One region of the Mesorhizobium sp. M7A.F.Ca.US.014.04.1.1 genome, then DNA from elsewhere that is predicted to be linked to it. Evidence: predicted binding sites of a transcription regulator. Region 1 holds the regulator's gene; the other holds the start of a gene.

What was found. Region 1 encodes LexA, which represses DNA repair genes until DNA is damaged. Its sites were predicted from a motif close to TGTTCNNNNTGTGTTCNG; they were not measured.
Region 2: the regulator LexA is predicted to act here: its motif matches at 3,547-3,564, upstream of dinB (DNA polymerase IV).

The regions. Positions count from the first base shown of each region.
Region 1 is NZ_RZRW01000281.1:40-6,688, reverse strand. Features, by position in the region: gene EOA22_RS18960 (alpha/beta hydrolase) at 42-872, opposite strand; gene EOA22_RS18955 (AMP-binding protein) at 1,186-2,811, shown strand; gene kynA (tryptophan 2,3-dioxygenase) at 2,808-3,644, shown strand; gene kynU (kynureninase) at 3,723-4,970, shown strand; gene lexA (transcriptional repressor LexA) at 5,381-6,121, shown strand; partial or broken gene EOA22_RS18935 (competence protein) at 6,115-6,649, opposite strand, start outside.
Region 2 is NZ_RZRW01000282.1:287-6,713, reverse strand. Features, by position in the region: gene ada (bifunctional DNA-binding transcriptional regulator/O6-methylguanine-DNA methyltransferase Ada) at 1-643, shown strand, start outside; gene EOA22_RS19005 (hypothetical protein) at 656-883, shown strand; gene EOA22_RS19000 (methylated-DNA--[protein]-cysteine S-methyltransferase) at 1,034-1,588, shown strand; gene EOA22_RS18995 (2OG-Fe(II) oxygenase) at 1,585-2,328, shown strand; gene EOA22_RS18990 (dihydrofolate reductase family protein) at 2,353-2,958, opposite strand; gene EOA22_RS18985 (helix-turn-helix domain-containing protein) at 3,056-3,472, shown strand; gene dinB (DNA polymerase IV) at 3,594-4,841, shown strand; gene EOA22_RS18975 (cupin domain-containing protein) at 4,851-5,882, opposite strand; partial or broken gene EOA22_RS18970 (FGGY-family carbohydrate kinase) at 6,023-6,427, opposite strand, start outside.

The DNA.
Region 1 (6,649 bases):
CAGGCAAGCCGTTCATAACAGACGAGAAAGTGATCTCGGCTCTAGCTCGAGATCAAGCTCTGTGTCAGCGGATGCGCCGGATCGGCAAGGCCGTCGACAATGTCGTAGTGATGCCGGTCGGGCTCGACCACGGTGCTGGTGGTGGCGCCAAGGCCGGTCCAGATGTTGGCAAGCAACGCATTCTGGCGCAGGAACTCGGCGCGCTCACCGCCGCCGGCCCAGCAGGTGATGCGGGCGCCATCCATCGGGCGCAGCAGGGCTGGGCTTTCAGCCAGCGCCTCCTCTTCGTCGATTGCCAGGTCCTTGTTCATGCCGGTGCGCATGAGCGGACGCAAATCGTGTAGACCTGAAATCGAAACGACATGGCGTATGCGCCGCGCCACATCCGGCGCCAGAGGCGTGGTTGTCGTCACCATCCGGGTGGCGAGATGGCCGCCGGCCGAATGTCCGGTCAGCATCAGCGGTCCGTCAACCATTGCCGCTGCCTTGCCAATCGCCGCCCCGACCTCCCGGACGATGCCTGCGATGCGTATGTCCGGGCACAGCGTGTAGGAGGGCATCGCAACGGCGAAGCCGCTGCCGACCGCGCCATTGGCGAGATGCGACCACAAGCTCTTGTCGGTCTCCAGCCAGTAACCACCATGGATAATCACCACCAGTCCTTTGGGCGCGGCCTTGGGAAGGAAAAGATCGAGCCGATTGCGCGGCCTGTCGCCGTAGGCGATGTCGAGCCGTGCCCGGCTCTCTGCCGAGAGCGCATCGCGGAATGCTGCCGCTGGCTCGGACCAGGCGGCTGGCCAACGGTCGCTGCCGGCAATGTTCGCGCCGTTGGCATAGGCATCATCCCAATCGACGATGTGACGTTCGAACATCTGCGCCCTCCCCCAAAACGGCATCGCTGTTGCGCTAGCAATGGCCAGCGCCACGCCATGCGTCAATGCTCCAGGGCAAAAACATTTTAGGCTTGAAACAAATTTCGACTGGTGCGATCCTGCCCGCACGAACAGCCGACAATGGGAGGTCTGCTGTGCTGCCCTCACCTGCAGATGTTCACCCTTTCGGCGCGCATCTCCGAGCAGGCGTGATGGGCAGCACGAAGCCTCCTCAGAGCAGGACCTTAGGATCCACCACATCCAGCCAAGGCGCATTGCGCACTGGCCAGGCAGCAGACGGGAGAGCGGCGACATGCTTGGGCCTTCAGCGCATATCGACACGTTCACGCGCGATCACCTGCCGCCGCCGGAGCAATGGCCCGATATACTGCTCGACGGCTTCGACTATCCCGAACGCCTCAACGCCGGTGTCGAACTGACCGACCGGCTGGTCGAGAAGGGCCTCGGCGACCGCACAGCCCTGATCGGCAATGGCCGCCGCCGCACCTACAAGGAACTGTCCGACTGGACGAACAGGCTCGCCCACGCGCTGGTCGAGAATTATGGCGTCGAGCCCGGCAACCGGGTGCTGATCCGCTCGGCCAACAACCCCGCCATGGTCGCCTGCTGGCTGGCTGCCACCAAGGTCGGCGCCGTGGTCGTCAACACCATGCCTATGCTGCGCGCCGGCGAACTGGCCAAGATCGTCGACAAGGCGGAAATCACCGTCGCGCTCTGCGACACCAGGCTGATGGACGAGATGACCGCCTGCGCCAAGGACAGCACCTTCCTCAAACAGGTCATAGGCTTCGACGGCACCGCCAACCATGATGCCGAGCTCGATCGTGCCGCTCTCGACAAGCCGGTGACATTCACCGCCGTCAACACCGGCCGCGACGATGTCGCGCTGCTCGGCTTCACCTCGGGCACGACAGGCGTGCCGAAGGCGACGATGCATTTCCACCGCGACCTCCTGATCATCGCCGACGCCTATGCCCGCGAAATCCTGGAGGTGACGCCGGACGACATCTTCGTCGGCTCGCCGCCGCTGGCTTTCACTTTCGGCCTTGGCGGGCTCGCTATCTTTCCCCTGCGCTTCGGTGCGGCGGCGACGCTGCTGGAGCAGGCGACGCCACCCAACATGATCCACATCATCGAGACCTACAAAGCCACGATCTCCTTCACCGCGCCGACTGCCTACCGCGCCATGCTGAAGGCCATGGATGAAGGTGCCGATTTGTCTTCGCTGCGGGTTGCCGTTTCAGCCGGCGAAACCTTGCCCGCTCCGGTTTTCGAAGAGTGGACGCAAAAGACCGGCAAGCCGATCCTCGACGGCATCGGCGCCACCGAAATGCTGCACATCTTCATCTCCAACCGCTTTGGCGACATGAAGCCCGCGTCGACCGGCAAGCCGGTCGGCGGCTACGAGGCGCGCATCGTCGACGACGAGATGCGCGAAGTACCGCGCGGCGCGACCGGCAGGCTGGCGGTGCGCGGCCCGACCGGCTGCCGCTACATGGCCGATATCAGGCAGAAGGACTACGTGCGCGACGGCTGGAACATCACCGGCGACACCTTCACGCAGGACGAGGACGGCTTCTTCCATTTCGCCGCGCGCTCCGACGATATGATCGTCAGCGCCGGCTACAACATTGCCGGCCCCGAGGTCGAGGCCGCACTTCTGTCACATCCCGACGTCGCCGAATGCGCGGTGATCGGCGCCGAGGACGCCGAGCGCGGCCAGATCGTCGAGGCGCATGTCGTGCTGGTGCAGGGCGTGGCGCCTGACGCATTGACGACCAAGCGCCTGCAGGACCATGTCAAGGCGACGATCGCGCCCTACAAATACCCGCGATCGGTGAAATTCATTGCTGCTTTGCCCAAGACCCAGACCGGCAAGATCCAGCGCTTCCGGCTGCGCACGGAGAAAGTCAATTGAGCGAGCCCTACGATCCGGCGTCCGAAGGCGCACAGATGTCGTTCAACGAGCGCATGTCGTACAGCGACTATCTGCACCTGGAGAAAGTGCTGGAGGCGCAGACACCGCTCTCGTCGGCGCATGACGAGATGCTGTTCATCATCCAGCACCAGACCTCGGAACTGTGGATGAAGCTCGCTTTGCACGAGATTGGCGCCGCGATCCGCTCGATCCGCGCCGACCGGCTTGAGCCGAGCTTCAAGATGCTGTCGCGAGTCGCGCGCATCTTCGAGCAGCTGAACAATGCCTGGGATGTGCTGCGGACGATGACGCCCAGCGAATACACCGAGTTTCGCGACGCGCTCGGCCAGTCCTCGGGTTTCCAGTCCTGGCAGTATCGCGCCATCGAGTTCATGGCCGGCAACCGCAACCTGGCCATGCTCGGCCCTCACAAGCATCGGCCTGACCTCAGCGGAAAGCTGGAAGCCATTCTGGCCGAGCCGTCGCTCTATGACGAAGCGCTGCTGCTTTTGGCGCGCAACGGATTCGACATCGGTGCCGATGCCAGGCGCACGGACTGGCGTGAGACGCGAACCGAGAATGAAGAGGTCCTGGTCGCCTGGCAGACTATCTACCGCGATCCGCAGCGCTACTGGATGTTCTACGAACTGGCCGAGAAGCTGGTCGACTTCGAGGATTATTTCCGCCGCTGGCGCTTCAACCACGTCACCACGGTGGAGCGCATCATCGGTCTGAAGCGCGGCACCGGCGGCACGTCGGGCGCTTCGTATCTGAAGAAAATGCTCGAGGTCGTGCTGTTTCCGGAGCTGTGGACGGTCCGCACCCGGCTCTGACATCATCGAAATGAGAACAGGCTCACCGAAGGGACGCTCTGTGGCGGAAACCCCTTCGCGAACAACCGGGGACTGACCATGAGTGGAATTCCTGATCTCGCCGCAGTCGAAGCGATGGATGCCACGGATCCGCTGCGGGCCATGCGCGACCGTTTCATTCTGCCGGAGGGGGTGATCTATCTCGACGGCAATTCACTGGGGGCAGCATCTCATGCCGTTTTCGGCGAGCTGCAGCAGGCGGCGACGCAGGAATGGGCCCGAGATCTTATCCGAGCCTGGAACACGGCCGGATGGTTCGAGATGCCGATCGAACTCGGCGACCAACTCGGACGCCTGATAGGAGCCGCGGCCGGCCAGACCGTTGTCTGCGACACGACATCGACCAACATCTACAAGGTGCTGCACGCAGCGATGGAGATGCGGCCCGGCCGGTCAGCCATCGTCGCCGAAGGTGACAGTTTTCCCACCGACCTGTACATCGCCGAAGGCGTGGCCTCGACCCGGGATGGCGTCCTGCTGCGCCTCGCGGGCGTCGACGCGCCGACCATCGAAGATCTGATCGACGAAAACGTCGCGGTGGTGCTGGTCAACCACGTCAATTACAAATCGGGTGAACTGCGCGACATGGCGGCGCTGACGCGCAGGGCTCATACGGCCGGAGCGCTGATCGTCTGGGATCTCTGCCACACCGCCGGCGCCCTGCCCGTCGAGCTCGATCAGGCAAATGCCGATTTCGCTGTCGGCTGCACGTACAAGTACCTCAACGGCGGTCCGGGCGCGCCGGCCTTCATCTATGCCGCGCAGCGCCACCACGGCGATATCAGCCAGCCGCTCAGCGGCTGGTGGGGCCATGCGCGGCCCTTTGCCTTCGAACGGGGTTATGTTGCCGGCACCGGCATCCGCCGTTTTCTGTGCGGTACGCAACCGGTCCTGTCGATGCGGGCGCTCAAAGGCGCGCTTGCCATCTGGAGCGACGTCGACATGGCGGCATTGCGAAAGAAGAGCGTCGCGCAGACAGAACTGTTCATCCAGCTCGTCGAAGCCAAGTGCGGCGCCTACGGTCTCACGCTGGAGACCACCCGCGACGCGACCAGGCGCGGCAGCCAGGTGTCGTTCCTTCACGACCACGGCTATCAAATCATGCGGGCGCTGATCGAGCGCGGGGTGATCGGTGACTTCCGCGCACCGTCGACCATCCGTTTCGGCTTCACGCCGCTCTATGTCAGCTACAAGGATGTGTGGCTGGCGGTTGAGGTTCTGGAAGACATTCTGCGCACGGGAGCATGGAAGGACCAGCGTTTCGCCGTCAAGGAAGCCGTTACCTGACGCACCGATCCCGGCGATCCGCCGTCGCTGCCCTCACTGCCTGGCAAATGACGGAGAGCTGAATTTCCAGCCAAAATGCCCAACTGACGTTGGCGTTTTGGCTCCGTTTCGTTCACGGCCAACGAACGTCCCGAAGGTTGCAATCGCCCCTTGTCGAGGTCGATCGACAGATAATGCCAAGCTTTGGTAGGGGATAAGCCACAGGTCATTAACCATAACAATTTCAATGTGAGCAGGCGCATTGCCGAAGGTGGCGCCCGTCGATCGTAACCCGCTGGCAAGCGCCAAATAATTTCAGCAGCCTTAACAAATTCATTAAACTTTAAACGGTTGCAGAACACAACTGGAACAGATAGTGTTTGTTCTGGGTTTGTTTTTCGATTCTGGTTTCAGGGAACCTGGGGGCCGCCATGCTGACACGCAAGCAACATGAACTGCTGATGTTCATCCATGAACGCCTGAAGGAGAGCGGCATTCCGCCATCCTTCGACGAGATGAAGGAGGCGCTCGACCTTGCCTCCAAATCCGGGATTCATCGGCTGATCACGGCCCTTGAGGAGCGCGGCTTTATCCGCCGGCTGCCCAATCGGGCCCGCGCGCTGGAAGTGCTGCGGCTGCCGGACTCCATCGCGCCAGGCCTCAATGCGGCAAAGAAGTTTTCGCCAAGCGTCATCCAGGGCAGTCTTGGTCAGGGTGGTGCTCTTGGCCGGCAGATCAAGCCGGCGCCTTCGCGGATGCCTTCGCCCGGCAATGACGACGATGCGGTCTCTGCCGTTTCGATCCCGGTCATGGGTCGCATCGCCGCCGGCGTGCCGATCGATGCCATCCAGCATCAGACGCATTCGATTTCGGTGCCGCCGGACATGATCATGGGCGGCGCGCACTATGCGCTGGAGGTCAAGGGCGATTCGATGATCGAGGCCGGCATCTTCGACGGCGACACCGTTATCATCCGTAACGCCGACACGGCCAGCCCCGGCGAGATCATCGTGGCGCTGGTCGATGAAGAGGAAGCGACGCTGAAGCGGTTCCGCCGCAAGGGCGCCTCGATTGCCCTCGAAGCCGCCAATCCAGCCTATGAGACACGGATTTTCGGGCCGGACAGGGTCAAGGTGCAAGGCAAGCTCGTCGGCCTGATCCGTCGCTACTGAGACGGCTGTGGGTTGACCACTGGCTTCTCGGGTTTCTTGAAGGGTGCCAGCCCCCTCGCCTCGCGAGAGTATCTGCGTTGCGTGTGCCAGGGCCGATATGGGCTGTCCACCGCGAAGCTGATCGTCGCCGGCGTGGTCGCCGATTGGCGATCGAAGAAGACCGCGGCACTGCCTTTGCGAGCCAGTTGCCGCTTGGTGATGACGAGAACCAGCGGGTTGTGACAGGCGTCATAGGCGGTGGCGTCGTTGACGACGATCAGTTCGGCGAAGCCGCAGGCTTTCCAGGTGTCCTTGCGGTCCTCGACATAGGCAATGATCGCACCGGACATGTGCCTGGCCACGCAAACGCCTGAGGAGCAATAGAACGGCGATCCCGGCGGTAGCTCAACGGCATCCGCGACGTCGAATTGCCCATCGCTGTTGTCGAACACTTCCGGAACGACGATGGTTTCCGATGTCAGCGCGCGTTTCCAGTTGTCGACGGTGAATTCGTTCGGCCGTTGCCGGCTGACGGCAAGCTCACCGCCA
Region 2 (6,427 bases), on a different contig from region 1:
CACCAGCGTGACGGCTGCGATCTACGATGCCGGTTTCAATTCGAGCGGGCGTTTCTATGAGAAATCCATTGGTATGCTCGGCATGACGCCGACGCGCTATCGCGCCGGCGGCTCCCATGAAGAGATCCGCTTCGCCGTTGGCGAGACCTCGCTCGGCACCATCCTGGTCGCGTCCAGCCAAAAGGGCGTCGCCTCGATCCTGCTCGGCGACGATCCCGACGCGCTGGTGCGCGACCTGCAGGACCGTTTCCCCAGGGCACGGCTGATCGGTGGCGACCGCGACTACGAGGCGCTGGTCGCCCGCGTCGTCGGTTTCGTCGAGGCTCCGGCGCTCGGCCTCGACCTGCCGCTCGACGTCCGCGGCACGGCGTTCCAGCAGCGCGTCTGGCAGGCCTTGCGCGCCATCCCCGCCGGCCAAACGGTTTCCTATGCCGAGATCGCGCATCGCATAGGCGCACCTAAGGCGGCCCGCGCCATCGCCGCCGCCTGCGCCGCCAACAATCTTGCCGTCGCCATTCCCTGCCACCGCGTCATCCGCAAGGACGGCGCACTTTCCGGCTACGCCTGGGGCGCGGAGCGCAAGCGCGCGCTGCTCGACCGCGAGGCAGCGTCCGACAATGCCAACCGGTCGGTACGGGCCTGACGAGGACCGGCAATGCGCGCGATGGCAAGGTCTCCCACCACCGATGCGAACATCCAGACCCAAGCTGCCGGCAGCCGCCGCGCCCCTGACGCGAAATCATGGGTGATGACCGCCATCGGCCAGATGGTCGATGATGGCAAAGCCGAATGGAGCCGCACCGCAACCGGCGAGGTTGAGTTGCGCCTGTCATCAGGCGAAGTGTTCGTGCTGGGCGAAATTTCCGTCACCCGTGTCGCATGACGTCCTCAGGCGAAGTGCCAATGATCCAAATCAGCGCTCTACGGCGCCGTAGAGCACCTGCCTTGGAGATTCGAATTTGAAAGCAAGCATCGGAGTGAGCGCCAATCAGCACGTGGCTAGGGTTCAGGCACAGACAAAGGAGTGAAGGCAATGAACCTCGTACAAACCAATATTCCGGCGACGGTCACCAAGCTCGCCGCCCTCGATATCATAACCTACGCCATCGGCGAATCCCCGATCGGTAAAATCCTGGCGGCACGCAGCGCTATCGGCGTCTGCGCCATCCTGATCGGCTCGGACGCCGACACACTGGAGCGGGATCTTGGCCATCGCTTCCCGGGCAAGCTACTGGTCGAAGACGGGGCCACCTTGCGCGACGATCTCGCGGCAATCGCGCGCTTCATCGAAATGCCTGGCGTCGGCCTCGACCTGCCGCTCGACCTGCGCCGCGGCACGCCATTCCAGCAGCGCGTGTGGGAGGCGCTCCGAGGCATCCCGTGCGGCGCCACCATCACCTACGCCGCGCTGGCCCAGCGCCTCGGCCAGCCGGACGGCGCCCGTGCCGTGGCGACGGCCTGTGCGGCCAACGCGATTGCGCTGGGCATTCCCTGCCACCGTGTTGTCCGCGCCGACGGCACGCTGTCGGGCTACCGCTGGGGCGTCGAGCGCAAGCGCGCTCTGATCGACAAGGAGGCTACGATATGAATGCCCATGCCAGGGTTGCCGCATCGGCGGTTGAAGCTGCTCGGACGCGTGTCGCGGGTTACGACTGGCCCGCCCTTGCCGCCGAACTCGACGGTTTCGGCTGCGCGGTGATCGAGAAATTGCTCTCGCCCGAAGAATGCCGGGAGATCGCCGGCCTCTATCCCAAAGAAGAGCATTTCCGCAGCCACATCCATATGGCCAGGCACGGCTTCGGCAAGGGTGAGTACCGCTATTTCCGCTATCCCTTGCCGGACCTGCTCGGCGGCCTGCGCAGCGCGCTCTATCCCAGGCTGGCCGAGGTCGCCAATCGGTGGAACGAGCGGATGGGGCAGGCTATGCGTTATCCCGCGACGCATGCCGCGTTTCTCGATCAGTGTCATGCCGCCGGCCAGACGCGGCCGACGCCGCTGCTGCTGCAATATGTGCCTGGCGACTTCAACTGCCTGCACCAGGATCTCTATGGCGACCTCGCCTTTCCGCTGCAGGTGGCGATCCTGCTCTCCGAGCCGGGCCAGGATTTCACCGGCGGTGAGTTCGCGCTGACCGAGCAGCGGCCGCGCATGCAGAGCCGGGTCGAGGTGGTGCCGCTGCGCCAGGGCGACGCCGTTGTCTTTGCCGTCCACAACCGGCCGGTGCAGGGCACCAAAGGCAATTACCGCGTCAACCTGCGTCATGGCGTCAGCCGGCTGCGCTCAGGCATGCGCCACACGGTCGGGATTATTTTTCACGATGCGAAGTGAGCAGGGAGAAGATGGAGGTCCCCCTCACCCCGCCGGTGCATAGCGACTGACCACCATGCCACAGTCATAGGTCTTCGAGCCGAGCAGCCGCAGGTTTCTAAAACCGCCCTGATCAAAAATCCGGCGGCCCGCACCCAGCACCGCCGGGTTGATGAAAAGCTGAAACTCGTCGACCAGCCCGGCCGCAATCAGCGCCGACGCGAAACCGGCGCCGCCGAACACGGCCATGTCGCCGCCCTCGCCCGCTTTCAGCGCATTGACTTCGCGCGGCAGGTCGCCGCTGGCCACGCTCGTGCGCTCCCAGGCCGGCTCCCCGGCCGATTGCTTGAGCTTATCACTGAGCACCACCTTGCGGGCGTCGACGATGCGTTGCGCAAAGGCGTAGAACGGATCGTGCGGAAACTTCTTGGCGGCATTGCCCCAATGGGTGAGATAGCCCTCCTGCGCCATCTTGCGGCTGAGCAGGATGGTATCGACGCCTGTGAAGACAGCGTTGAAGTCCTGCTTCAGCTCATCGTCCCAGGCGCTCTCGTCACCCCACTCCCAGAGCTGCCAGGAATGGTCCTCGGTGGCGCCGACAAAGCCGTCGACCGACATCTGCATCTGCAGGACCAGCTTTTTCACCGTCATTCTCCTCACGGCTATCGCAAAACAGTTTACATTTGGAACTGTTGACGCAAGGCCAAAACGATGTCAATAGTAAAGTGATTTAGAAATGGAACCATAGATGGCGACGCGCGAAAAATCCGACTGCCCGATCAACCTGTCGCTCGAACTCATCGGCGACCGCTGGACGCTGCTCATCATCCGCGACATGGTCTTCGCCGGGAAAAAGCACTTTCGCGAATTCCTGCAATCCGACGAAGGCATCTCCTCGCGCACGCTGGCCGAGCGACTGCAAACGCTTCAGGACGAAGGCATCCTCACCAGAAGCGACGACCCGACGCATGGCTTGAGAACGGTCTACCGGCTGACCGAAGCAGGCATCGACCTATTGCCGGTGCTGGCGACGCTCGGCGCCTGGGGCAGCAGGCACCGCAAGGCCGACGAGAGATTGGCCAGGATTGCCAACCAGTTGGCGGCAGGCGGCGAAGCAGCGCTGGAAAAGATGAAAGCGGCGCTGCGAACGGAGCATAGTGTCTAGGCGGTTGCGTTCAAGCCGAACCGGCATGGCTGTTGCCGCACCCAATCGCTCTTCGCTTGACAACCATCCATCTTTGTTCTTTATTTGTTCTATTCTATCAGCAACTGCGGATGTGCGGTCGATGGAAACGACAGCCACCATCCTGCATGCCGATCTCGACGCTTTCTACGCCTCTGTCGAGCAGTTGCTCGATCCGCCGCTGCGCGGCAAGCCGATCGCGGTGGGCGGCGGCGTCGTGCTCGCCGCTTCCTATGAGGCGCGCGCCTTCGGCGTGCGTGGCGGCATGCCGGGGCGCAAGGCGCGCGAACTCTGCCCGCATTTGATCTTCGTCGGCGGCAATTTCAGCCATTACCAGCGGCTGGGCGATGCGGCGATCAAGGTGCTCGACGATTTTACGCCTGTGGTCGAGCGCATTTCCATCGACGAGGCGTTTGCCGACGTCGCCGGCTGCACGCATCTGTTCGGCTCGCCGCAGGAGATCGCGACAACCATCCGCCGCCGCGTACGGGCCGAACTCGGCCTGCCGATCTCGATCGGCGTGGCGCGCACCAAGCATCTGGCCAAGATCGCCTCGCAGGTCGCCAAACCCGACGGGCTGGTGGTCGTCGAACCCGGCACCGAACTCGCCTTCCTGCATGATCTGCCGGTCGGACTGATGTGGGGCGTCGGCCCGGCGACCAGGGCGCGGCTGGCCGAGATCGGCGTCGAGACCATCGGTCAACTGGCCAGGACGCATGGCGGCGCGCTGACGCGCCTGCTCGGTCCCGCCGCCGGCGAAAAGCTCGCCGCCCTGTCCTGGAACCGCGACCCGCGAAAGCTGGAGACGAAGCGCCGCGCGCATTCGGCCGGCGCCCAATCGGCGCTTGGCCAGAAGCCGGCTATGGCACGGGTCATCGTGCCGACACTGCTGCATCTGGCCGACCGCGTCGCCAGCCGGCTGCGCGCCAAGGCAAGGCCCGGCCGCACGGTGACGGTACGCGTGCGCTTTGCCGATCTCCGCGCCGTCACCCGTTCGATCACGCTTGACCAGCCGATCTCGGCGACCGCGATGCTGGCCGAGATCGCCGGCGATCTGGTGCGCGGCCTGCTTGCCGACAATCCACAGGAGAAAACGATCTCGCTGCTGGCGATCTCGGTCTCGCATCTTGAGGAAAGCTTCGAGTTACAGCTCGACCTGCCGCTTGGCCTCGCCGACGAGAGGCGCCGGCCCGGCACGAAGAAGGGCCTAGCACGCTTCGACGCCGACCGCGCCATCGACAAGATCCGCGAGCGCTTTGGCAAACAGGCGGTCGGCTACGGCACGGTGGCGCTGGAGGCGGCGCGCTCGGTTCCCGACGAATTCAGGGAGTTGGCGGAGAAGGAGCTGTGAAGCCGGGGGCTACTCCATCTCTTCGCCGTCCCAGTACCGCCTCACCGCTCCCATGTCGAAAATGCCGTCGCGCCGGCGCAAGGCGTCGACCGCCATCTTGTTGGAATCTGGATAGACGCAGACCTCGTTGGGATTTTTCTCGCCGATCATCAGGTAGCGGCACGGCCCCGTGCCGCTGTTGAGGAAGGAATGCCCGACCGCCAGGCCGGCCGGAAAGCAGACATAGTCGCCGGCTTTCATTTCGTGGCGCTCCTCGCCAAGCAGCAGCGTCACCTCCCCTTCCAGGATCAGCGCATGCTCCTCTTCCAGCATGTGATAGTGCCGGGGCGCCAGGCGCATGCCGGGCGCCGGCGCTTCGATCAGCATGCCGACATGATAGTCGGAGCGTCCCAGCGCGGCATAAGTCAGGTGCCTGGACCGGCCGCCGAACCGCGGGCCTTCGCCTTCGACCTTCCATTCGACAGCATCGCTGGCGATCGGCGGGATCGGCGCGGCCGGGGGTTTGGTGACACCGGCCGTCACATCCGACGGCAGCGGATCGCCGGCGGTAAGGCCGGTGTTCTCGCCGTCCCAGTAAGTTCGGATGGCTGCGAGATCGAAGATCGCGCGGCGGCCCAGGGCGCGTACCAGCACCTTGTTGGAGGCGGTGTAGACGACCACTTCATTCGGGTTGCGCTCGCCGACGATGACATAGCGGCACAGTGCGTCGCTGGTATTGATCAGGCAATGCCCCGCCGCGGCACCGGCGGGAAAGCAGATGTAGTCGCCGGACTTCATGGCATAGGCCGCGTCGCCGACATACGCGGTAAGCGCCCCTTCGAGGATGAAGACATGCTCTTCCTCGAAAATATGGTAATGCGCCGGCGAGGACTGCTTGCCAGCCGGAAGCTCCTCGATTGCCACGCCGACACGGTGTTTTTCGCCAAGGGCAGCCAGCGACAAATGCCGGTAGCGCAGGCCGAAGCGTGGCACATCGGACCATTCCGTCCACGGCACCTCATCCGATGCGAATGGTAGCGGCGGTTTAGCTTCGTCCACCATTAGGGCCTCCTGGTCCTGTCGCCCTGCCCTCGTCGCGTGCTGCTGGAGGGTCCACGACAGAACAAAGCTGCCAGCTTCCGGCTAAACCGCCAAGCGGTGTTCGCTACGCTCCTGACAAAGCCGGACAGAAGCCGCGCGCTTCAGCCTCGGATGGCCTTGCCCGCCTGCTGCAGCAATTCGAACGCCGCGAAGCGTTTGGCATGCCAGCCGGCCAGCGTAGCGTCGGGATGATAGACCTCGCCGAGTTCCGACATGCCGGCCATCGCCGCCGCCACATCCTTGTAGGCACCGGCGGCGACCGCGCCCAGCATCGCCGAGCCGAGCAGCACCGGTTCCGGCGAGGTCGAGGCCACCACCACCATGCCTGTGGTGTCGGCCAGCAGTTGGCGCACCAGCGGGCTTTGGCCGGCGCCGCCACTGACCACGATGGTGTCGACGGCAATGCCTTTCTGATGTTCGGCCTGCACGATCTGGCGCGCGCCGTAGCCCAGCCCGCAGACCCCGGCGACATAGAGCCCGACCAGGCTGTCGAGGCTGGTGTCGAG